Regions from separate parts of the Colwellia sp. BRX10-9 genome, predicted to be linked through region 3. Evidence: predicted binding sites of a transcription regulator. Region 3 holds the regulator's gene; each other region holds the start of a gene.
What was found. Region 3 encodes FNR, which switches genes on or off when oxygen is low (the NO sensors DNR and NnrR bind a similar motif). Its sites were predicted from a motif close to TTGATCTAGATCAA; they were not measured.
Positions count from the first base shown of each region.

Region 1 (7,115 bases), on a different contig from region 3:
CGATAAATTTTGGCTCGGGTTGTTGCTCTCTTAATAATATATCGGCTAGATAAACGGCTTGTGCGATACCAAATGATTTTTTTAAGAGCTTATCCGGCTGATGATGCATAACTACCGCCTCAATTAAATGATAAGAAAAGCTCCACAGGTGCAGGAGATAGCCACCAACATGGTTATGATCTGTGCCAAATATTTTTTGCTCTAAGGCATTATTGTTGGCATTTTTAAGCCGATATTCAAAATATGTTTTTGTAAGTGTTGGGTCCATCTCAAATAGTACAATTTTACCAATGTCGTGCAATAAACCCGCAAGTAGAGCATCTCGCTTAAGTTCTACTTTCACCATTGAAGCGGCCAAGCGGGCCGTTGATAAACAGTGTAGTTGTTCTTTGATCAATGAAAAGTCAGCAATGTCGGGTTCATAAGAAAAAAGTTCAGCCGTCATAACAATACAGCAGAGTGTTTCTAGTCCCATACGTGTTATTGCTTCGCTAATATCGTTGATTGGCTTGCCTTGGTTCATAAAGGAACTATTGGAAAACTGCAATACTTTAGCGGCTAATGCTGGGTCTTGAGAAATTATCTCTGATATTTTTCCTGAATCGGTATTACTTTCTTCTAAAATTGCATTGAGTTGTAAATAGACTTTGGGTGGGCTTGGTAATGTTTTAACTTTGGCAACTGCCTTGATAATATGATCTTTGGTGATCGCTTTATTATCATCGCCAAGGGCTGTGATGGTTTGATGAATATTTTCAACGTTAAGCGGCAGTGCGTAAGTGTAATGGCAATTATTAGCGGCTTGACCATTAAGCTGGCTCTGTGCAATGTTATCATTAGTAATTGCTATTCGTATCATAGCAGGATGTTTAAGTGCTATGGCTTTAAGAAGATCTAAGCCACTTATTTGTCCTAAATCCAATACGCTAATAATAGCGTCAAATTTATATTTCTTTAAGGCTTTCAGGGCATGTTTGCCGTTATCAACATAAGCGGTTTGGCAAGGACCATTATAAAATGCCTGCTTTAATGGCAAGAGTTTTTGGTCTGTATTATCAACGATTAGCACTTTCATTTATTGACACTTCCTACCTTAATACTTGCTCTATGCTGAAACTATTTCAATTTTTTGGCATTGACCCTTGAGTAAACAAGGGCTAATGCCATATGTGCTTTTATGCAGACTACATGCGTTCCATAACGTCAATGCCAAGAATATCTAAGCCTTGTTTTAAGGTTTTCGAGATACTTAAACAAAGTGCTAAGCGAGACTGTTTTACATCTTGGTCAATACCCTCTTTGAGAATAGGGCAAGCCTCGTAGAAGCTCATGTATAAACTCGCTAACTCATATAAATAATTACACAATAGGTTAGGCATAGATTCGCTAATGACCGCATCTAGCACTTCTTCGAGCTGGAGTAATTTTAACGCTAAGGCTTTTTCTTGTGGTTCAATAATGGTGATATCAGCGCTAAAGTTTACTTGTTCAATTTTTGCCTTGCTGAAAATACTTTGAACACGTGAATAAGCATACTGCAAGTAAGGAGCCGTAGCGCCTTCAAAACTCAACATGGTTTTCCAGTTAAAAATATAGTCGCTGGTTCTATTCTTAGATAAATCAGCAAATTTAACCGCACCAATACCTACTTTTACTGCAATTTCATTTAGCTTATCTTCAGGATAATCTGGATTTTTTTCTTTAATGACCGCTTTTGCACGAACAATGGCTTCATCAAGTAATTCTGCTAATTTTATAGTACCGCCAGTTCTTGTTTTAAATGGCTTACCATCGTCACCCATCATCATACCAAACGGGCAGTGATCATAACCAACATGTTCTGGCAGTAACCCTGCTTTACGCGCTACAATTTCTACTTGTTTAAAATGTAAGCTTTGACGGGCATCGGTAAAAATAATGATACGGTCAGCTTTTAGTTCATTGCTACGGTAGCGACAAGCAGATAAATCTGTGGTCGCATATAAATAGCCACCACCGGTTTTTTGGATGATAAAAACGGGGGCATCACCGTCTTTATTCGCCATTTCATTAATGAAAACCACTTTTGCGCCTTCGCTAACTTCAGCAATACCCTTAGTCATTAATTCATCAACAACCTTGGGTAAATCTTCGTTATACGCACTTTCGCCCATGATATCGTCGCGGGTTAAAGTAACATTAAGTTTTTGATAAATATCTTCACTGTGGGCAATAGATATATCAATGAATAATTTCCATAAGACTAAGCAATCTTTGTCGCCACCTTGCAGTTTTACCACATAATTACGAGCACGGTCAGCAAAGCCTTCTTCGTTATCAAAACGTACTTTCGCTTCGCGGTAAAAGTTTTCTAAATCAGAAAGTGCAGTTTCAGCAACTTCGTTGGCATTGAGTTTGTCGCTTAAGTGCGCCAATAACATGCCAAATTGTGTGCCCCAGTCACCCATGTGATTCTGGCGGATGACTTTGTCACCACGAAACTCTAATGCACGTACTACTGCATCACCGATAATGGTTGAACGCAAGTGGCCAACATGCATTTCTTTGGCAAGGTTTGGCGCTGAATAATCAACAATAACCGTTTGTTTTTTGTCTTCTTCAGTGGCACCACGTTGGGTTACACCTAATTTTTCATCATCAGTCATTTTAGCGAGTTGAGCGGCTAACCATGATTTGTCTAAATGAATATTAATAAACCCCGGTCCGGCTAATTCTATATGGTCAGCAATACCAGCTAAATCTAAGTGGTTAACAACGGTGGTCGCTAATTCGCGTGGGTTCATTTTCAGTTTTTTAGCTGCACCCATAACACCATTTGCTTGGTAGTCACCAAAATTAGGGCGACTTGACAGGCTTACCGCTGGGTTAGTGCCTTCAGGCAATCCAGCCAAAACCATGGCCGCAGATACTTTTTCACTTAGTAATTGCTTAATATTCATTTTGATCTCTGTTTTCTTTTAATAGAAATTATTTGCTCATTTTTTGCAAGTATATGGCATTTTAGCAAAGCGTTTGTTACTTTTTATTGGTGAGTTTAGTTTACTAAATAAGCCAATAAAAAGTATCGAACAACGCGGGTAAAATACCTACTACGCAGAAAAACTTAGTGTTCTCGGGTCTTGTGGAACTGAATGTCAGGATGACGCTCTTGTGCCAAATTCAAATTCACCATAGTTGGAGCAATATACGTTAAGTTATTACCACCATCTAGTGCTAAATTGTCATAAGCTTTTTTGCTAAATTGCTCTAGTGTTCTTTCATTATCACAAGTACACCAGCGTGCAGTTGCTACACTTATCGGTTCGTATATAGCGTCAACTTTATATTCAGTTTTTAAACGTTGTACAACGACTTCAAACTGCAATACACCGACCGCGCCAACTATCATCTCGTTTGAGTTGAAAGGTCTGAATACTTGCACAGCACCTTCTTCTGAAAGTTGTATTAAACCTTTTTGTAATTGTTTAGCTTTTAATGGATCACGTAAACGAATACGACGAAACATTTCAGGGGCAAAGTTTGGAATACCACTAAATTTCATCATTTCGCCTGAAGTAAAGGTATCACCGATTTGAATACTACCGTGGTTATGTAAACCGATAATATCGCCGGCATATGCTTCTTCTACATGTGCACGGTCTCCAGCCATAAACGTTACGGCATCGGCAATTTTTACATCTTTGTTAATACGTACTTGACGCATTTTCATGCCTTTTTCGTATTTACCTGAGCAAATACGCATAAAAGCAATACGGTCACGGTGTTTTGGATCCATGTTCGCTTGAATTTTAAAAACAAAGCCAGTGAATTTTTCTTCTTGAGCGGTTACTTCTCTAACATCAGTTAAACGAGGTAAAGGTTTTGGTGCCCATTTAGTTAAACCATTAAGCATATGGTCAACACCAAAATTACCTAAAGCCGTACCAAAGAATACTGGCGTTAGTTCACCTTTTAAAAACTCTTCCAAATTAAATTCATGTGATGCACCCGCAACCAGTTCTAATTCTTCACGTAAATCGTCAGCATAAGTTCCAATGACCTTATCTAACTCTGGGTTATCAAGCCCTTTGATAATTCTTTCTTCTTGGATCATATGGCCAAGTCCTGACTTATATAAAAATATTTCGTCAGTTAAAATGTTATAGACACCTTTAAATTCTTTACCCATACCAATCGGCCAAGTAATAGGGGCACATTTTATTTTCAGCACATCTTCCACTTCATCCATAACTTCCATTGGGTCACGAACATCACGATCCATTTTATTCATAAAAGTAATGATGGGCGTATCACGTAAACGCGTTACTTCCATTAACTTAACAGTTCGTGCCTCAACACCTTTAGCTACGTCGATAACCATTAAGCATGAATCAACCGCGGTGAGTGTTCTGTAGGTATCTTCTGAAAAGTCCTCGTGACCAGGTGTGTCCAGTAAATTAACTAAACAACCGTTATAAGGAAATTGCATTACAGAGGTCGTGATAGAAATACCACGCTCTTTCTCCATTTCCATCCAGTCAGACTTTGCATGCTGGCCTGATTTTTTACCTTTTACCGTGCCGGCTCGTTGTAAAGCCTGACCAAAAAGTAATACTTTTTCAGTGATGGTGGTTTTACCCGCATCAGGATGAGAGATAATTGCGAAAGTACGTCTTAGATTGACTTCATTAGCCTGTAGCGTTGTCATGTTTTAAAAGTTCTCTTTGGTGTACATGCTGATGCACATAAAATGCTTTTTTTAAATACTGAAAGGACATGTGAACAATCCTAAATTTTGCGCGCATTGTACCATAAATATAAATAGCCGCATTAGGGGACTGTCTTTAAATGATTATTTTTAGCAAGAATCCGAGACATTAACACTTTTTCTTTTGTTATTTGATTAAGTGGTAAGTGATCGTGCAGATAATAATTATTTGATTGGTTATTTTTAAGGTTGAGATTCAATAATAAATTCAATACAAGCTGGTTTTTTTGAATTTAATAAAGAGATTAATAGTCATGTTATTTGAAAGTCTTGATCGAAATCAATATCTCACCTTCGAGTATAAGATAAATTACTCTTTGGGTAGAAAGTCTGAAATATGATGTAAAAATAACGAGATAGCATGGTTGATTTAGCTAGAAGAAACTTTTTTAAAGCAAAAAAATTAACAACCGCTCCGGCAATCAGATTGCCTTGGGTGCTCAATGAAGCCACTTTTATTGATGGCTGCACACAATGTGGTGACTGTTTAACGTCTTGTCCTGAAAATATCATTCAAAAAGGTGATGGCGGTTTCCCTGAAGTTAACTTTTTAAAAGGAGAGTGTACTTTTTGTCAAGCGTGCGTTGAAAGTTGTCAACAGCCACTTTTTGCCGAACGTGCACTTGCTCCAGAAGTAAATGCTTGGGATTTAGATATCTCCATAAAGGGCGATTGCTTAGCGGTTAACGATGTGTTTTGTCAAAGTTGTCAAGATAGCTGTGAGACAGAAGCTATATCTTTTAAATATATAAATTCATCAGTACCACAACCCCAGATAAAACTTAGTGACTGCACAAATTGTGGGGCCTGTGTTGCTATTTGCCCGCAATCATCTATTGAATTAACACCAAAAAATTCTGTGGGTGAGCAACCCACACATACTAATAGGAGAGTTATATGAGCGCTCTTGAACAAATGATTTGGAATATCTTAGGATATTCATCGATGCCTGTTATTTTTTTAGCTGGTTTTGCCGGTACCGCTTTAGTCGCTATCGCACTTTTAAAAATGTTAGGTATTAAGCCGGCAGGGGAATAATCGTGATCAATCTACTAGAAGAAAAACCTATTAATATTGCTGGTGTGCTTTTTGTTGCTCAGCCAAGTAATACCGCGAAAGTGGCCGAAGAACTGGGCGGATTTCCTGGCGCTGAAGTGCATGAGATTGCTGATAACGGCTCTATGGTGGTTACCATAGAAGAAAATGATTTAAACAGAGGTGAAAAAGGCAAAGGCCTTATTAACACCATTACAGATATGAGTAATTTACCGGGTGTGATCTCTTCATCATTGATTTTTCATCATAATGATTATGGGCTACCACAACATCAGGGGATAAAGGTATGACATTAACAAGACGTGATTTTATAAAAGCGAACGCCATTGCAGCAACAGCTGTCGCCGCAGGTATCGCCGTGCCATCTTCAGCTTCAAACTTGCTGACTAAATCGTCGGATACTACCATTAAATGGGATAAAGCCCCTTGTCGTTTTTGTGGCACAGGTTGTAGTGTGCTTGTTGGAACACAAGAAGGAAAAGTGGTGGCGACTCAAGGTGACCCTCAAGCAGAAGTTAACAAAGGTCTTAACTGTATTAAAGGTTACTTTTTATCCAAAATTATGTATGGGAAAGACCGATTAACTCAACCGTTATTACGGATGAAAGATGGTGTTTATGCCAAAGAAGGTGAGTTTACACCGGTAAGCTGGGATACCGCCTTTGATGTTATGGCTGAAAAATTTAAAGCCGCTTTAAAGAAAAAAGGCCCGACCTCAGTTGGTATGTTTGGTTCGGGTCAGTGGACTGTTTGGGAAGGTTATGCCGCTTCAAAATTAATGAAAGCGGGCTTTTTAACCAACAACCTTGATCCTAATGCTCGTCACTGTATGGCGTCAGCTGTGGGTGGTTTTATGCGTACCTTTGGTATCGACGAACCTATGGGTTGTTATGATGATTTAGAACACGCCGATGCATTTGTCCTTTGGGGTTCTAATATGGCGGAAATGCATCCTATTTTATGGTCGCGTTTAGCTGACCGTCGTTTAAGTCATCCTCATGTAAAAGTAAACGTATTATCAACGTATAAGCATCGAAGTTTTGAACTTGCTGATAACGGTATGATTTTTACACCACAAACAGATTTAGCGATATTAAACTTTATTGCTAATTATATTATTCAAAATAACGCCGTTAACGAAGATTTCATGAAAAAGCATGTCAATATTCGCGAAGGTGTTACTGATATTGGTTATGGTTTACGTCCTACTCATCCATTACAAAAAGCGGCTAAAAATCCTGACAGTGGCGCATCTAAACCGATGAGCTTCGATGACTTTGCTAAATTTGTTAGCACTTATAGTATTGAATAT
Region 1 is NZ_JACGVV010000028.1:21,339-28,453, forward strand. Features, by position in the region: gene H4J69_RS14935 (HDOD domain-containing protein) at 1-1,075, opposite strand, end outside; gene argS (arginine--tRNA ligase) at 1,185-2,939, opposite strand; gene prfC (peptide chain release factor 3) at 3,104-4,687, opposite strand; gene napF (ferredoxin-type protein NapF) at 5,109-5,648, shown strand; gene H4J69_RS14955 (TIGR02808 family protein) at 5,645-5,785, shown strand; gene H4J69_RS14960 (chaperone NapD) at 5,788-6,093, shown strand; gene napA (nitrate reductase catalytic subunit NapA) at 6,090-7,115, shown strand, end outside.
Region 1: a site for FNR is predicted at 5,018-5,031, ahead of napF (ferredoxin-type protein NapF). Genes of this name have one in related genera too.

Region 2 (7,115 bases), on a different contig from region 3:
ATAAAAAGCCAGTTACTTTTCAGTAACCGGCTTTCATTTTCTGTTGATTAATACCAACATATACTAGTACTTAGCTAGCTACTTTTTCTTTCACCCAAAAACTGGAGATAAAGGAAATTAAACCAATTAAGAAAAACACGCCGGCAATTTCACGTAGCCAATAAAATATTGAAAGTTTATCTTGAGTTACCATAAAACTTAACGCTTCACCACTTTCTGGTATACGCTGTAACCACACTTGTAATACACCAGCACCTGTTAAGAATAATGTGATGAAAACCATAGCAACAGTCATCAACCAAAATCCCCACATTTCACGTACTTGGGCACGATTACAATTAGCTTCACCGATACCACGTAACTTAGGCATAGCATATGAAATAATTGTCATTACGATCATCGCATAAGCACCATAAAAAGCCATGTGACCATGAGCAGCAGTAATTTGTGAACCATGGGTATAGTAGTTTACTGGTGCTAATGTATGTAAGAAGCCCCAAACACCTGCACCTAAGAATGCCATTACTGACGTGCCTAATGCCCAGAGTGTTGCAGCCTTATTAGGGTGCTCACGGCGACGGCGATTAACCATGTTAAAGGCATACAATACCATCGCAAAGAATGGTAAAGGTTCTATTGCTGAGAATACAGAGCCCACCCACTGCCAATATTCTGGAGTAGTTAACCAGTAGAAATGATGACCTGTACCTAAAATACCTGAGATTAACGCCATTGCAATAATGACATACAACCATTTTTCAATAACTTCTCGGTCAACACCTGTTATTTTGATCAACACATAAGCTAAAATTGCGCCCATGATTAATTCCCATACACCTTCTACCCATAAATGAACAACAAACCACCAAAAGTACTTATCAAGTGCTAAGTTAGTTGGATTATAGAATGCGAATAAGAAGAATACGGCTAAACCAATTAAACCTGTCATCAACACCATGTTAATAGCTGTTTTACGGCCTTTTAAAATAGTCATACCTAAGTTAAACAAAAAGCCTAAACAAACAATAACAATACCAATTTTTGTGATAGTAGGCTGTTCAAGGAACTCACGTCCCATCGTTGGCCATAATTCATTTAACGTATAGTGAGCTAAAGTTGAATAAGGGACTAATAGGTATCCTAAGATAGTTGCAACACCTGCGGCGGCAAATATCCAGAACAAGATAATAGCTAATTTAGGACTATAAAGTTCAGTTTCAGATTCTTCTGGAACCATATAATAAGCAGCGCCCATAAACCCAAATAATAGCCAGACTATTAGTAGATTGGTATGCACCATACGTGCTACGTTAAAAGGAATTGCGCCAGCAAGAAAGTCACCAACAACATATTGTAACCCCATAACTAAGCCAAATAGAATTTGGCCAACAAAGAGTATTAATGCAAAAATGAAATAAGGTTTTGCGACCGCTTGAGATTGATATTTTAAAGTGTTCATCGCATTATCCTTCAATATTCGGTGGCCAGTCATTAGTATCTAACTCTGACGTCCACTTCAAAAATTCTGCTAAGTCATCAATTTCTTTATCGCTAAGATGAAAGTTTGGCATTTGACGACGGCCAGGGATATTTAACGGCTGAGCTTTCATCCAACCATTTAAAAAGGCTTTAAAGCCCGCTTCACCGCCACGGCGTTTATAAACATTACCGAGTTCAGGTGCAAAATAAGCCCCCTCACCTATTAATGAATGGCAACCGATACAGTTATTCTCTTCCCAAAGTTCTTTACCGTGAGCAACAGCTTCGGTAATATTTTCACGGTGATCCCTTTCAGGCATCACTTTGGTGGTGTGGTAGGTCAAAGCTAGAAATATTAAGAAGAAGAATACGCTTCCTCCATAATAAATATTCCGAGCCATGCCTTTAGTAAAACGCTCTGACATGGTGTTTTCCTTAGTAAAAACGATAATAAAGCTTGAGGATAATAAACCGCTCTTAAATAAGGAGACTTGATTTCTATCAAGTTTTAAAGAATGTGTAATAATTTGTGACTAAAAAAAAGGTAAGTATGCGTTATATCAAAAAAGTGGAAGTTTTTTCGCCATTGCCCTAGAAACATTTAGCATTCCCAGCAAAACAAAAGCGGCATGCATAGTAACAAAGTAAATGATCATCACCATTAAAGACACTTCAAAAGCATCAGTTGTTAGTAAGACAACAAGCGGAATTACGATAATAAAAAAGCCGGCTAAAATAGACAATTGAATGGAGCGGTATAGATGAATACATTGCCAGCCTTTCTGGTGCTTTTTTTTAATAAATAACCATATTAAAATTAAAAAAGACAGGCCAGGTATAAGTAATAAATTCATCAAAAATAACGATTGATAAATAATAGCATCTCGGCCATCTTTGGCTGAATGGTGTTGGTTCGATGACTGCTCAACTGAATTTTTCATATAAACCTCTCTTAACTAAAAGTAACACTATTGTTTAGGTCAATGATTAATCTGAATAGACCGCCCAACGCCTTAAACATCACTACAAAAGATAAATTACACAAATAACAGCAGGAATTATAAATACATAGCCAAGTAATAATATCCGCCACATTTTAGGCGCTGTGCGAAGTTCCATGAAAACATCGGTAATTTGCTGCCCTTTAAGGAAAACAATTAATAATACAAAAGCAATTAAGTACTCTGGGGATTTTATAACCTGTCCGATATAAACTGAACTAAAGGTCAATATAATTAAAAGTAGCCAACTTATAATTGTTTGTTTCAAAGTGATCATAGTGTCATTACCGCCTCTTTAAATAACATAGATAAGTGGAAACAAAATAATCCATAACATATCAACCATATGCCAATAACTTGCACCCGATTCAAAGCCAGAGACGTCCTCTTGATAAGCACCTTTCTTAGCATTTACGCCAATAATAAGCAGAATAACCATACCTAAAAGTACATGCATAAAATGGAAGAAGGTAATAAGAAAATACAAAGTAAAAAAAGTATTTGTCTCTATATCAATGCCTATATTGAAGAGAAACTGATATTCCCAAATTTTTACTGCTAAATAAATACAGGCAATAACTTGTGAAATGACGAGTAAGTTAATTGATTGTTTAACTTGATGAAGATGAATAGCTCGAACAGATAAAGCAACAAATAAGCTGCTGGTGATTAAGGCAATCGTATTAATTAAACCCGCAATCGGGTGAAGCTTAGCTTTACTCGCAATGAACATATCACTATGTAATTGCTCAGTAATAGCAAAGCCAATAAAAAATATAGCAAAGACAGTAAGTTCAGCAAGAATAAAAAACCACATGGCTAAATCACCCGGCAGTCTTTTATTAACCATATTGTCAGCTACTTTAACCTCGCGAAGTTCTGAAGTTTTTGAAGTAATAACGCTGTTACTCATCAAAGTAAATTCTAGCAACATCCATTAAAGCATTAACCGTATCAATATCATCTGATAATGGTTCGGCTAAACAACAACGACAAACTTCGATAGGATTCATACCACTTGAAATCATTTTCGCTGCATAGATTAACAAACGTGTTGAAGCAACTTCATCGAGATCGTTTTTTTCTAAACGACGTAAAGCTTGGGCAAGTTCAACTAATTTAAAAGCTAAATGGGGATCAACCCCTGCTTCTTTAATTAAAATTTCTTGTTCTAATTCCGCAGTAGGGTATTCAAAGCGCAGTGCCACAAAACGCTGACGTGTACTTGGCTTCATACCTTTCAATAGATTTTGGTATCCGGGATTATAAGAAACAACCAGCATAAAACCGGGGGCGGCTTCTATTAACTCACCGGTGCGTTCAAGGGGTAATACGCGACGGTCATCAGCTAATGGATGCAATACAACGGTTGTGTCTTTGCGTGCTTCAACGACTTCATCTAAGTAACAAATGCCGCCTTCACGAACAGCCTTTGTTAACGGACCATCTTGCCAATAGGTGCCGTTGGGACCAATTAAATGGCGACCTACTAAATCAGCAGCGGTTAAGTCATCGTGACAAGAAACAGTATAAAGGGGTTTATTGAGTTTTTCTGCCATATGGGCAATGAAACGCGTTTTACCACAACCTGTTGGCCCTTTAATTAATACGGGTAATTGATGGTGATAGGCATATTCAAATAAGGAGACTTCATTCTTTTGTTCTTGATAATATAAAGAATCGTCAGTTTTGGTCGAAGGTTTAAGATTAACGGTGTTCATAAAAACTCAAAGGCGTAATTTAACTTAACGTTAAAATACGCCCTAAATGAGTTAGCTGCAAATTTGAATGGACCTTAGTTGATTCCGATCAATTGAGCATGAAAATAGCGATTAATTAGCCAAAAATTGCGCGCATTAAACCGATAGCTTGTTCAACACTTTTACCATTTTTAACCTGAATAATAATTGAGTCACGTTTACCCTGCAAGTACGCTGGAAGATCTTCTGAGGTAAGCGCTTTGTCCACTAATATTTCAGCTGACTCTTTACTACGTTTTTTAGGCGTCGCCTTTGACTTCGACTTCGCTTTATTAAGCATTTTTTCACGTAACTTAATGTAGTTTGAATTTGGTGCTAAGTCAGCATCAGCAAATAAAAACAAATCAATTAATACCGCACGATTTTTCCAAAGAATAAGTTCACGATTCTCTTTGTTGCCAGTAGCTTCATCTTGAGCGCTTTCTTCGCCCTCACTTACATCACTGTTTGCTTCAGCTATCTCTGGTTGTGCTTGATGCCACCATGCAAAAGTACGCATAGTACCAATCATGTCATGCCAGTAAGATGAAAAATCTGTGTTTTTTAGTTTAGCAATCGATAAGCCTTGGCAAAGAATATCAATTTTATTGTTATTTAATGCAATAAATTGATCCGGTCTGCGCATCGCTAATAGACGTGTAGCTACCGCTAAAGGCGCTTTTTCGCCTTGGGCTTTTGTTTGCGTATATTCTTTAAAGATTTGTTGGAAGTCGTTAACAAAACTTTGGTAGTTTGCATGACTTACTTCTCCAGTTAAAGGAATGTGCGCTAATGCTGCATCAAACTTTTCTGGCGACTGCTCAAGCAAGGTATGAAAAACTTTTGCACCTTTAGTGCCCGCAAACCATTCAACATCAAAATTATAAATGCTGTAGTCATGCTGAGTTGTGTGCTTACCAGAAAAAGCTAAACGGTCTTCAACAATTAAGTCTGCTAAAGGTTGTTGGCGAATTTCCTCAAGATAATTCAATAAACGTAAACGTTCATCTAAAGCATGAATCGTGCTTTGTTGTTCAATAAAACTGGCAAATATAGGCCAAGGAGCAATTCTAGCCATTTTAAACTGACTAAGCGTAAAGCCAGCTTCAAGAATATCTTGTAGCTTCTTAAGCGGTAAAAGTTGCTCATCTTCTAAAAGATCCTTATTAAGTTCTTCACGACATAGTCGGGCCAACTCGCCACACCAGCCCAGAAAATCATCTGGACGATGTGTCACTTTAACCGCCATTAAATTTAGGCTCAATGGCGTGACATATTTAAGGGCATTTTGATAAACCTGATTTTCAGCATCAGACAAGGGCATATTAACAGGTGAAGATAACAACTTTCTCATGAAACTATATAAACTCCGTATAAGGAATTATCACTAATAATACGGTTAAGCATAGATTAGAAATAATATAAAAAAAGCGTGAAAAATCCACGTTTTTATTAGGTATTGCAATTAAGTGTATCGATTATAGCAAATGAGGAGTGTTTTGTTGATTTAATCTGCGAAAAAAAACGCTAGCCAACTTTAATCTTTATGCATCTACACCACCCAACTTATAATTAGCATCGATAAAGCATAGCGTGTAGTTAAACGGAACGTTAAAATTGACGTGTAATGATTAGTTTTCAACAACACTTTATTATAAGTTATTATTCTGTTAATTTAAGTACAGAGCTCTTCGTAGTTAAGTTATCCCGTGGCAAGACATCGCTGATAGCGTTCACCAGGAAAAATGTAATCAGGCTCTTCTAGGGCTAACTGTTTAAACCATACGTTATTCAATAACAGTAACTACACCTTGCATTTTCGGATGAGGTCCACACTCATAAGGAAACTCTCCCACAAGTGAAAAACGTCGCTGATAGCGTTCACCAGGAAAAATGTAATCAGGCTCTTCTTGGGTTAACTGTTTAAACCATACGTTATGATACTGACGTTTTTCAATATTCTTCCAAATCACGGTATCACCGACATTAATGGTAATATGGGCGGGAATAAAGTTTTTCTTATATATTTCTACAACCACTTCTTTTGCATAAACTGAAAATTGAATAAATAGTATTAACATAATCACCAATAACTTTTTCATTAGCATATCCTCACTTTTAAATTTATAAAAAATCATTTAACAGTGCAGATATTACATTTTATATTTATGCCTAACCCTGTTCTATCTCAAGTTTATTACCTTTATTTATTCATTAATTTTATTCACAAAATCATACTAATAACGAGTAATAAAGAAGCGCTGAGGTTAAATATATTATAACTTTCTTATGATGATGGCGCAGTAATGAGCACAACATATATTATTAATATTGCCGCAGGAAAATTTTATTTATTCTGACAATAGCGCTATTTTAACAGAATCGATGAAATTAATAATATTGTCGTAAGCGGCTTAATCATAGATTTTAAAGATAGCAATAAAGAAAAAGTAAAAAAATAATTAAAACCTTATTCCAGTAACCACTACAGGAAAGGGTCAGAGGCTGTTATTATATCAGACAATTAAATATCCTTAATATAAGTAAACTACATGCCGATAAAACCTTTAGCACGCGTCACTATAGATCCTAGTTCTCCAGCAACTTCATGTGTTATTTGGCTACATGGGCTTGGAGATTCGGGTGATGGATTCGCTCCCATTGTTCCGGTATTAAATTTACCCAAGGCTCACGGTATTCGTTTTATTTTTCCGCATGCTCCTGAGCAAGCGGTAACAATTAACCAAGGCTATGTGATGCGTTCTTGGTACGATATAAAAAGTATGGACTTGCATAATCGAGCTGATATGTCTGGCGTACTTGAGTCTGAACAAGCCATTCACGCGCTTATTCAACAGCAGATAGATTCTGGTATTGCTGCCAATAAAATAGTACT
Region 2 is NZ_JACGVV010000015.1:49,815-56,929, reverse strand. Features, by position in the region: gene H4J69_RS10580 (cbb3-type cytochrome c oxidase subunit I) at 71-1,459, opposite strand; gene H4J69_RS10575 (cytochrome c) at 1,464-1,904, opposite strand; gene H4J69_RS10570 (hypothetical protein) at 2,040-2,420, opposite strand; gene H4J69_RS20460 (cytochrome C oxidase subunit IV family protein) at 2,503-2,757, opposite strand; gene H4J69_RS10560 (cytochrome c oxidase subunit 3 family protein) at 2,776-3,393, opposite strand; gene H4J69_RS10555 (CbbQ/NirQ/NorQ/GpvN family protein) at 3,386-4,201, opposite strand; gene H4J69_RS10550 (hypothetical protein) at 4,317-5,573, opposite strand; gene H4J69_RS10545 (plastocyanin/azurin family copper-binding protein) at 6,007-6,321, opposite strand; gene H4J69_RS10540 (alpha/beta hydrolase) at 6,772-7,115, shown strand, end outside.
Region 2: a site for FNR is predicted at 4,280-4,293, ahead of H4J69_RS10555 (CbbQ/NirQ/NorQ/GpvN family protein). Genes of this name have one in related genera too.

Region 3 (7,115 bases):
TTGCTTTTGATAAAACAGGTACCTTAACTTCTGGTGATTTTTCTATTAATGAAATAAAGCGCTTTAATAATGAAAAGCTTAACTATAGCAAGCAGCAGGTTTTAGCTATAGCAGCAGCGCTCGAGTCTTATTCTGAGCACCCTTTAGCCAAACCGTTTAAAGCATTTCGTGATTACTCCTACCATACTCAAGCCGTTGAAATTAAATCTGGTGCTGGTATTCAAGGGAAAGTGAACGGTCAAAACTTTCAAATCGGTAAACCTAATTGGTTGCTTAGCGAATCAAGTATGTTGGCAGAATTTGCGACGGCTTCTTGCCTATTAGTAGCAGACAACCAATTAGTCGCTGCTTTTTATTTAAGCGATGAAATTCGCAATGATGCCCAAACGCTGTTAGATGACTTAAAGAAAAGTAATATTTATACCATCATGCTATCGGGTGATAACCCTGCTGGCTGTGAAAAAGTTCAGGCATTGCTACATTTAGACGAGATACATAGTACTTTGACTGCGGCTAATAAGATGGCGATAATAAAAAGTCAGCCTAAAAACTCAACCGTTGCTATGGTCGGCGATGGTGTCAATGATACGCCAGTATTCGGCGCAGCCCATGTCTCGATTGCTATGGGGAGTGGCACCGATATAGCTAAAAGTGGTGCCGATGTTATCTTACTCAATAATCGTTTAAAGTCGATAACAACATTAAGACAAGTCGCCAATAAAACTCGTCGCATTATTTGGCAAAATTATTTTTGGGCATTCGGTTATAATGCTATTGTATTGCCCCTTGCCGTTTCAGGCTACATTACCCCCTATATGGCGGTTATAGGTATGTCTGCAAGTTCGATATTGGTTATCACTAACTCGTTACGTTTATTAAAAAAGTAAACGCAAACTTATAATAGAGCATAAAGACCATGAGCATTATTTATATTTTGATCCCCATAGCGATAATCCTAACCTCTATCGCCATTTATTTATTTTTTTGGGCAGTAAAAACTGAACAATTTGATGATTTAGAGAAACAAGGTATGAGTATCTTGTTTGATGAAGATGAAAACACTACCACCAAAAAGTCCACTGAAACCCATAGCGAAAATACAGCTAAGAATGATACGGGTAGTAAATAACAGCCATGTTGAGTATAGATTATTTATCGGCATTCATCATCGGCTTGTTAGGTTCGGGACATTGTATCGGTATGTGCGGTGGTATAACAACGATGTTAACATCTGCTATATCACCGCAACAAAAAGGCAGCGATAAATTTAAGCTGGTCGGTGCATATAATGTTGGCCGAATTTTTTCTTATAGCTTAATTGGGGCAATCGTTGGATTTAGTAGTTCTATTGCAATAAAGAATATTGGCGTTCCATTAGGTTTTTTACGGTTATTTGCAGCGGTATTTTTAATTTTATTAGGCTTGTATTTAGGCCAATGGTTAATGTGGCTATCAAAAGTTGAAAAAATGGGTAAGTTCCTTTGGCGCTATCTATCCCCGTTAAGTAAAAGGTTTATTCCCATTAATAATGCTAAACAAGCGCTAGCATTAGGAGCAGTCTGGGGATGGTTACCTTGTGGTTTAGTCTACTCAACATTAACTTGGTCCTTAGCCAGTGGAAGTGCCCTCAGTGGCGCCCTAATTATGACCAGTTTTGGTTTAGGTACTTTACCAGCCTTGTTAAGTCTTTCACTTGGCTCTTTTGGTATAAAGTCGTTGGTAACAAACACGAAATTCAAGAAAATAATGGCGCTAATGATAATTTCATACGGAATATACAGTTTAATGTTTGCATATCAGCAATTGTTTTAATATGATCGATAAATTAGGGATAACTCATTTAGGTTAATATGTATAAAAAGCCATGTTCTACATCTCAACATATTCATTGTCAAAACTGTAGTATCAGCGAGCTGTGTTTACCTTTCTCTTTAAATGATAAAGAACTCGATACACTAGACAGCATTATTGACCGTAAACGCCCTATTCATAAAGGCGAACAAATTTTCCAAGATGGCGACAAAATGCAAGCTTTATACGCTATTCGCTCTGGAACATTCAAAACATTTACGGTAAATGAACAAGGTGAAGAACAAATTACCGGTTTTCATTTAGCGGGTGATTTATTAGGTTTTGATGCTATTGCTGAGTCAGAGCATCCTAGTTTTGCAAAAGCCTTAGAAACATCTATGGTCTGTGAGATACCTTACAATACTTTAGATTCATTATCGAATACGATGCCTAAGTTGAAAAAACAAATTCTTCGCATGATGAGTTCCGAAATCCGCTCAGATCAAGAAATGTTAACGCTACTTAACCGCAAAAATGCTGAACAACGCTTAGCAACTTTTATTTCAACCTTAGCCAGTCGCTATCATGCACGGGGTATGTCACTAACAGATTTTCGCCTAACGATGACGCGAAGTGACATTGGTAATTATATTGGTTTAACGGTTGAAACCATCAGTAGATTATTAAATCGTTTTCAAAAAAATGAATTAATCACAGTTGATGGAAAACTCATCACAATACTTAATATGGATAAACTTAACGAGTGTGCTTCACTGTAGTTTATCGCTTTTTTAAATAATTATAGATAAATGCTTAACATTAAAGATGTTAAGCATTTTTTTTATTGAAATATTATGATTTAAAGCAAATAATATCTATTAATTATGGTCTATTATTAATATTATTTAATAACTAGGGAGTAAATATTATGGATAAGTATAAAAAAATATTAGCCGTTATTGATCCAACCACTGAAAATCAAAAAGCGTTGAAACGTGCGATTGAATTAGCACGACATAGTGGCGGACAGATCACTGCATTTTTAACCATTTATGATTTATCTTATGAAATGACCACCATGCTTTCTGGCGATGAGCGAGAAGCAATGCGTCAATCGGTTATTAATGATCGTAAACTATGGTTAGAAGAAAAGATTTCAGAAACTGATCACCAAGACATAACCATAGATACCTGTATTATTTGGCATAATCGCCCATTTGAAAAGATCATAAAAAAAGTACTGGCTGAAAACTTCGATATTGTCATCAAAGGCACCCATCAACATGACAAGCTAAAGTCGGTTATTTTTACGCCAACAGATTGGCATATCTTAAGGAAATGTCCCTGCCCAGTATTACTGGTTAAAGACCATAGCTGGCCAAGCAATGGTAATTTACTTACCGCACTCAATATCGGTAGCGATGATGATGAGCACAAAGCGCTTAATAATAAGTTAACCCAAGAATCAATAGTGTTTTCTTCACTGATTAAAGCCAATGTCCATTTAGTGAATTCTTATCCAGGTACGCCAGTAAATATTGCCATTGAAATTCCAGAGTTTAACGCCTCTGAATATAACGACACTATGTTTAATCATCACAAAAGTGCGATGAAAGACCATGCTAATAGCTTTAATATTCCGCTTAAAAATACCCATGTTAAAGAAGGTTTACCTGAAGATGTTATTCAAAGTATTTCTAAGCACGTTGATGCTGAATTAGTTGTGTTAGGTACTATTGGTCGAACGGGGATTTCAGCGGCACTTATTGGTAATACTGCAGAGCATGTCATTGACCGCCTTAACTGTGATGTCTTAGCGATAAAACCTGATGGTTACCTCTCGCCATTAGCTTAATATTGAAATATGTAAATATCCATTAAAAAGCCGAGGATTTCCTTGGCTTTTTGCTATACTACGCGCGGTAAAATTCATACTTTTTATTTCAAATATCTCTAGGAAACACTATGAGCGCTCAATCAGCGACACCAATAACATCTTTAACACCCAGCCAAAAAATACAGCTGAGTAAACTTGAGAAGCGCTTAAGACGACATGTTGGCCAAGCTATCGCGCAATATAATATGATAGAAGATGGCGATAAAATAATGGTGTGCTTATCGGGTGGCAAGGACAGTTACGCCCTTCTGGCTATTTTAATGTTGTTAAAAGAATCAGCGCCCATTCATTTTGATATTGTTGCCGTTAATCTTGATCAAAAACAACCCGGTTTTCCTGAGCATATCCTTCCCGAATACTTAGAAGCTTTAGGTGTTGAATATAAAATTGCGCAAGAAGATACCTACTCCATTGTTAAAGATAAAATACCTGAGGGGAAGACCACCTGCAGTTTATGCTCTCGTTTACGCAGAGCTATTTTATATAAGGTCGCTGCAGAAATAGGCGCAACTAAAATTGCACTAGGCCATCATCGTGATGACATGGTTGAAACACTGATGCTAAATATGTTTTATGGCGGTAAATTAAAATCAATGCCAGCAAAATTGGTCTCTGATAATGGTGAGCATGTCGTCATTAGACCGTTAGCTTTTTGTAAAGAAGCAGAACTCATCCAATATGCACAACTAAAAGCGTTCCCAATTATTCCTTGTAATTTATGTGGCTCTCAACCTAATTTACAACGTCAAAACATTAAGAAAATGTTACAGGACTGGAATGTTAATCATCCAGGACGAATTGAATCTATGTTTACTGCCATTCGCAATGTGGTTCCATCACATTTGTGTGACAGTGAACTTTTTGATTTTAAAGGGATTAACGCTGATTCAGGCATTATCAATGGTGGCGATATCGCTTTTGATGATGAACCTATTATTGCCGCTCAATTAACAAACAACGTCAATATTGAAGACAATTCAAAAGCCAAACTTTCATTAAGTAACAGTTTGAATATTATAGAAATAAAGTAGAATCTACCTTAATTAATACCAAGTATCTAAGCGCGATAACAACACCTGTTAAAAGAATGAATGTTATCGCTCGCCATCATTATCTGACGCGTAATAAAATAAGCCGAGCCTAAATAACCTTAGGTTTTGGCTTCGACAATATTTTATCAAAATACACTTTATTATGGCGGATCATTTCTGTTATTTCTAAGACATAATCAGTGCCTCTAATAGAATAACGCAGTAATCCTGTTGCTAAGATTTGTGGCGATAGTGGTTGTTCTTGAGCGCGTAACTGCCCTCTAATTGAACGAAAAACACCATAAGCATGATTAGTATTAATATTGTGTAAATAACGCTGTACCGCATGCTCTAAACTATTAAATGCCGCTACTTCATGTTTAGCACCGTCATCTCTTCCTCTTGGCACCATGCCACAACCCTTTTTATAGCACCACATACCAAAAAAGTTTAAACCAACTCGAGCAAAACGAGAAGTGCCCCAAGCTGATTCATTGGCTGCCTGCACTAATACTAGTTCAACAGGCACAATATCAATACGCAAAAATAATTCATTAAGTTGCTGTAGCGGCGAGTGTTTTTGATTAACTTTATATTTCTTAATTAATCGCTCAAGCAAAGCTTGTTGATCTGCTAAAAGATTTTCCTCGAGGAAAAGTGTTTCTATCATCAAGGAGACTTCTGCCCTTAACATAAGAATATTGCTATTCTCTTGCGCTATTGCTGGATAAATATAACGGAAAAACTGACGTTTTTTCGTTTTAACATCGCTTATAGAAGCAAAGTTTGGGATCTTAACGTTATGAAGCGGTTGCTCAACCACTTTTACTTTCGCCTTGACCACAGGAACGATAACAACGTTTGTTACTTCCGGCGTGGGAAGTTCAAAAGTTGGCGCTAAAAAAGTGAAGGGCGCAATAAGCGCAAGAAAAAATACACTTATTAACACAGTTCTCATCAAATATTGAATGATCATAGTAGCCTTTTTGTTAACAATAAGGTTTTGCACAGAGCTTTACGCTGAAAATGTATCACTCGTTTGCTGAGCGGGTACATCCGTGGCTTGTAACTGCATGCCAAAAATTTCTCGGTATAAAATGCCTTTAACATTATAAAATAGCGGTGCTATAAATGTTAATGCGACTAAGAAAAGCATAACACCAATCACTGAAAATTGTGTTTTAGCAAGAATGGCTAAGGGGATTAAAGATAAAAATAAAGTTAAAAAGAGTAAGCTATAAATAGCGAGTAACTTAAACCACTGAAAACGTGTAGCTTGTAAACTCAAGGTTATAGCTTTTATCGGTGATAATTTTTTATCTACTACAAGCGGCAGTACTAATGACAAGGCGACCGCTAAATAAATACCTGGAAAAACAAATAAACTCATACCTAAAGTTATTAATACTGACGTTAACAGCGCACAAACAGCAACCCAACTGCCTCGTTTTAAGAAAGCAAAAATTAATTTACTATTGGTTTTTAAGCCAACGGCATGAAAAACGCCCATCATCTCGACACCAACTAAAAAAGGATAGATAACCATAGTGACAACAATATTTAATAATGTTGTTGATTGTGGGTCTTTAATCACTTGTTCAATACCACCCATGGTATTACTGATCAAAAATGAAACAACAATCCCCAAAATAAGCGTAAAAAGTAATCCTAAATTAATAGCGATTCGCGAGCGAAGTGTTAATTGCCACGCCTCTTTTAATACCGAAGAAACGTCAATAGTATATTCACCCTGCAAAGACTTTTCTATGCTACCACCAATTTGTACTACTTTTTTTTCATCCACGAAAATGACTACCTTTGTGTAAATTTTTCAACATTATAGCAAGTTGATTTGATATTGGAAAATAGCATAAATTTTCACCTGAATTATTGGTGTAATTTAGCAATACGTTTTAATATATTTTGAAAGTAATGAGCACCTTTCTCTTGGGCTAAGGCAATATTATTATCAGGTATTTGCTGTGGATTTTTATACACAGATAGTACCTTTTCCATACTCGCTTCTCGTATTAAATGAAGCGTAGGTAATGGCGAACGGTTGGTATAATTAGAGGCTGCGTTGAATGGCTCACCTTCAAAATAATAATCAGGATGAAAACTGGCCAGTTGAAAGATACCTTCATGACCTAAGGTGAACAACAATTCATTAGCCTCATCGAGTAAATCAAGGTAGCTTTCAAAACCTTTAAAGCCTTCAGTAAAAATCAATAAAGTCGTTTCTATGCTGGGGTCAGCCACGAGTCTTTCAAATTCTATGGCTAATTCTGCTAAAGCCGGTTCGACCTTTTTTGCTGGGCAAACTTGATAATGTATCGTGTTATTAACAAACTCTTTTTTTGCAAAAGGGCAAAAATTCAAACCAATAATTATTTCTT
Region 3 is NZ_JACGVV010000014.1:32,866-39,980, forward strand. Features, by position in the region: gene H4J69_RS10040 (heavy metal translocating P-type ATPase) at 1-887, shown strand, start outside; gene ccoS (cbb3-type cytochrome oxidase assembly protein CcoS) at 917-1,129, shown strand; gene H4J69_RS10050 (sulfite exporter TauE/SafE family protein) at 1,135-1,812, shown strand; gene fnr (fumarate/nitrate reduction transcriptional regulator Fnr) at 1,851-2,570, shown strand; gene uspE (universal stress protein UspE) at 2,720-3,646, shown strand; gene ttcA (tRNA 2-thiocytidine(32) synthetase TtcA) at 3,757-4,719, shown strand; gene H4J69_RS10070 (glucosaminidase domain-containing protein) at 4,829-5,695, opposite strand; gene H4J69_RS10075 (hypothetical protein) at 5,735-6,523, opposite strand; gene H4J69_RS10080 (DUF1415 domain-containing protein) at 6,607-7,115, opposite strand, start outside.